Regions from separate parts of the Pantoea sp. X-Soil-TKNS-1211 genome, predicted to be linked through region 2. Evidence: predicted binding sites of a transcription regulator. Region 2 holds the regulator's gene; the other holds the start of a gene.
What was found. The regulator LexA, encoded in region 2, represses DNA repair genes until DNA is damaged. The targets are predictions, from matches to a motif close to TNCTGTATGTACATACAGNA.
Positions count from the first base shown of each region.

Region 1 (2,204 bases), 1.5 Mb from region 2:
CTCCCCCGCAGATTTTGGTGGCAAAGGTGATGGTGTAACGCTCAATACCCAGGCCATTCAACAAGCCATTGATCTGTGCGCGCAAAAAGGCGGTGGTAAGGTGACGCTGGGGTCTGGAGTGTGGCTTGCTGGTCCAATTGCGTTAAAGAGCAACGTGACATTAGTGATTCCCACCGGCGTTACGCTGAAGGCCACGTCTGATACTCACCAGTTCGTGGATGCATTTCTTGGCAAACCCGCGCAGCAGAATGAGGCATTCATCCTCGCCAATGGGGTCAATCATGTCACCATTGAGGGGGGCGGAACCATTGATGGCAACGGTGCGCAAGCCTGGTGGCCAGCCGCGATCGACTTGCGCAACAAAGTCAGATCCGGCCATCCCGAGGCTTTTACGGCAAAATATAAAGGTATTCCTCTGGCAAATGGCATGCCCAGGCCCTGGCTGGTAGAAATGAATAACGTGACATCATCAGGTATTTATCATATCCGGCTGACCAACTCGCCGATGTGGAACCTGGTACTCAGAAATAGCCGTCACCTGAATATTGATCAACTGACCGTCGACAACCCCAGCACCGCGCCCAATACCGATGGTATCGATATCGTTTCTTCTACAGACATCCTGATAAAACACGCCGACATCAGTACCGGTGATGATCATATCGCCATCAAATCGGGTATCACCGTGGGCAGCGGAGTAAAATCTGAAAATATCGCAATTCAGGATTCCGTGATGAGGCAAGGTCATGGGATTTCACTGGGTAGCGAGACTATCAATGGCATTGGCAAAGTGACGGTTTCACATGTGAGGTTTGTGGGGGCTGAAAACGGCCTGCGTGTGAAATCAGGCCGTGACCGTGGCAACAAAATTGGGCCATTGCAGGTTGACCACGTGACGATGACGGATGTTGCCACCCCCTTGCTGGTGACCGACAGCTACTCCGGCCAGGCTGGCGCAGCCGGTCATTCACTGGTTGCCCCCATCACGGCTGCACCGGTGACGCCGACCACGCCCTTTATCTCGGGTATTGAGGTCAATCACCTTGCGGCGACCGGCGCAAAATACGCCATGATATTGAGCGGATTGCCGGAAGCACCGCTCACCAACGTGAATCTGCGCCATATCGCTATCACCGCTGAATACGGTGTACAGGCCAGATACGTCACCGCCAGGCTGGATCATGTGTCTGTGACCGCAGATAAAGGAAAAACCCTGGCTGAGGGACCAGCGGTGACATTGCACGGGAAAAAACCCGCCAATTAATTGATATTTTTGACTTTTACAAAATAATATTGGGATACCGTATTGCGATCTCAGAATTGGCTGATAATAATACTGTATATACATACAGTTTTGTTATTGAGAATTCGCCATGAAAGTTTATCCCTTTTCTCCTCTATTGATGCGTCCGATGCCGGGTGCGCCGCCGCATCAATTCCCCCTCTTTCTTGAACGAGTCCATTGCGGTTTTCCTTCCCCAGCGGCGGATTACATTGAATGTAGGCTTGATCTGAACAAGCATCTGGTCACCCATCCCAGCGCCACTTATTTTGTGCGGGTGGAAGGCGATTCGATGCGCGACGCGAATATCAGTGAAGGGGATTTGCTGGTGGTCGACAGTGCGCTGGATGCGAAACATGGTGATATCGTGGTGGCTGCCATTAACGGCGAGTTTACGGTTAAACGGTTACAACAATTTCCACGTGTGCAGCTGCTCGCCATGAACCCGCGCTACGCGCCGATTACGCCGCGAGAAGAAGAGGAACTGGAGATCTTCGGCGTGGTGACTTTTATCATTTATGCGGCACGTTGAATGAAAACGCCCGGCTAACCATGCCGGGCGTTTTCAGACTTACGCTTTGTCTGGCAAGGCGTAAGCAATCAGATAATCACCGACCTCCGGCGCGTGTGCTGCTCCGCCTGCCGAAATGACGATGTACTCTTTACCGGTTTTCGCTGACTGATAAATCAGTGGCGAAGCGGTCGCTCCCACCGGCAGGCGCGCTTTCCACATCTCTTTACCGGTTTTGCTGTCCAGCGCACGCAGGTAATTATCCTGGCTACCGGCAAAGAACACTAAGCCGCTTTTGGTGGTGGTCGGACCGCCCAGGGTTGGCATACCCACCGGCATCGGTAGATGCGTTTTCACGCCGAGCGGACCGGTGTCTTCTACTGTGCCCATCGGCACCTGCCAGACGATCTT
Region 1 covers NZ_AP035953.1:1,871,537-1,873,740, reverse strand. The annotation lists gene AC6I8W_RS09005 (glycoside hydrolase family 28 protein) at 1-1,264, shown strand, start outside; gene umuD (translesion error-prone DNA polymerase V autoproteolytic subunit) at 1,404-1,814, shown strand; gene AC6I8W_RS08995 (membrane-bound PQQ-dependent dehydrogenase, glucose/quinate/shikimate family) at 1,854-2,204, opposite strand, start outside.
Region 1: a site for LexA is predicted at 1,335-1,354, ahead of umuD (translesion error-prone DNA polymerase V autoproteolytic subunit). Genes of this name have one in related genera too.

Region 2 (2,204 bases):
TGGCGAAGAACTTCTGCACACCGTTGAGAATACGCAGGTGAGGAGTGGATTCCCCCTGAACTTCACGTCCTGGCGCACGGCCAAACATCACCGACACCGGCAGCATCTGTACATCCAGCTCCGGATTGCTGCGATGCAGATCGAGGTAGTCGTGAAACAACTTCACGGACTCCATGCTCGGCACGAAATACGGGAACACGCGTGGTCCATCGTGGATAAACACGTGACGCGGCAGCAAAGCGCCGTCTATTTCCAGCGGTGCGAGCGGATCAGGCAGATCGTGTTTCAGACACTGCGAACGCAGCGTGAGCAGATCGGCCTTGGAATCATAAGGCAGCACATACAGGATCGGCCGCGTCGGATCCAGCCCATGCTCGGACACGGGATCGGCGGGAATGGCCTTACTCTTTACCAAAATGGAGAGTGGTAAATTCAATAATTTATAATAAAGTTTACGCCAACCTGACATAGACAACTTCAAGCCTCTTGTTAGCAAAGCGCGGCAAGCATACCAGAAAGTGCCGCGAAGATCTGTGGCTGCACCATCTCTGGCTGCCCAGACATTGACGTCAAAACGAGTAAAGGGTTCAACGACATGGCAAAAAACGTCACCGGTATTCTCAGGATAGTTAAAGCAGCCGGTTATTCCTGGCAGGGATTGCGCGCAGCCTGGTCGCATGAGGCGGCGTTTCGCCAGGAAGCCATTGCCGCGTTAGTAGCAATTATAGTGGCGTGCTGGCTGGATGTTGATGCCATCTCCCGCGTACTAATGATTGGTTCCGTGGTGCTGGTGGTCATTGTGGAAATCCTGAACAGTGCTATTGAAGCGGTGGTCGACCGTATTGGTCAGGAGCGTCATCCTCTGGCGGGCCGTGCGAAAGATATGGGATCAGCTGCCGTCTTACTGGCTATCTTACTGGCGTTGTTTGTCTGGATCGCGCTGCTTTGGTCACATTTGCGATAAGGATTCCGAGATCATCAACTCGCTGATTTTTCCCTCAGTTTTGGTTTTCATTTCGCCAATACCTGTATATACTCACAGCGACTGTATAAACAACCAGGGGGCGGGATGAAAGCATTAACCAGCAGGCAGCAACAGGTCTATGACCTGATTCGCGACCATATTAACCAGACAGGCATGCCGCCAACGCGTGCGGAAATTGCTGCGCAACTGGGCTTCCGCTCACCTAATGCGGCAGAAGAACACCTGAAAGCACTCGCGCGCAAAGGCGTGATTGAAATCGTCTCCGGCGCTTCGCGCGGTATTCGCTTATTAATGGAAGAAGAAGCCAGCGAGGGGCTGCCATTGATTGGCCGTGTCGCTGCGGGTGAACCTTTGCTGGCGCAGGAACACATTGAAGCGCACTACCAGGTCGATGCTAACCTGTTCAAACCCACTGCGGATTTCCTGCTACGCGTTAGCGGCATGTCGATGAAAGATATCGGCATTATGGATGGTGATCTGTTGGCGGTACACAAAACGCAGGAAGTGCGGAACGGCCAGGTTGTGGTGGCGCGTATTGACGACGAAGTGACGGTAAAACGCTGGAAAAAGCAGGGCGCGATTGTGCAACTTCTGCCGGAAAACAGTGACTTCCAGCCGATTGTTGTCGATACCCGTGAGCAGTCTCTGACGGTGGAAGGGCTGGCGGTTGGCATTGTGCGCAACGGTGAGTGGCTCTGATACCTTAATTCCCCCCCGCTACGGCAGCCTTCCTACGCTGCCGTAGTATCATTTTCTGACCAGACTGTTGTGCAGCAAACCGGGATGGGCTGATGCAGCTGTTTTCCTCCTCTGATAAAGCACTCTGGCGGCTGGCGCTGCCTATGATCCTCTCCAATATCACCATTCCGCTGTTGGGCGTGGTTGATACCGCCGTCATTGGGCATCTCGATAGCCCCATATATCTCGGTGGCGTGGCAGTAGGCACCACGGCGACCAGTTTCATCTTTATGCTGCTGCTGTTTCTGCGTATGAGCACGACCGGGTTAACCGCCCAGGCTTTTGGCGCGGGCGATAAAACGGCACTGGCACGGGCGCTCATCCAACCGCTGCTAATCGCGTTGGTGGCCGGGGTGCTATTTATTTTGCTGCGCACGCCTGTCAGCAATCTGGCCGCGGTGCTAATGGGAGGGAGCCTCGTGATTCAGCAGCAGGCACAACTCTTTATCCAGATTCGCTGGCTCAGTGCTCCCGCCACGCT
Region 2 covers NZ_AP035953.1:365,643-367,846, forward strand. The annotation lists gene plsB (glycerol-3-phosphate 1-O-acyltransferase PlsB) at 1-469, opposite strand, end outside; gene AC6I8W_RS01605 (diacylglycerol kinase) at 596-964, shown strand; gene lexA (transcriptional repressor LexA) at 1,070-1,684, shown strand; gene dinF (MATE family efflux transporter DinF) at 1,777-2,204, shown strand, end outside.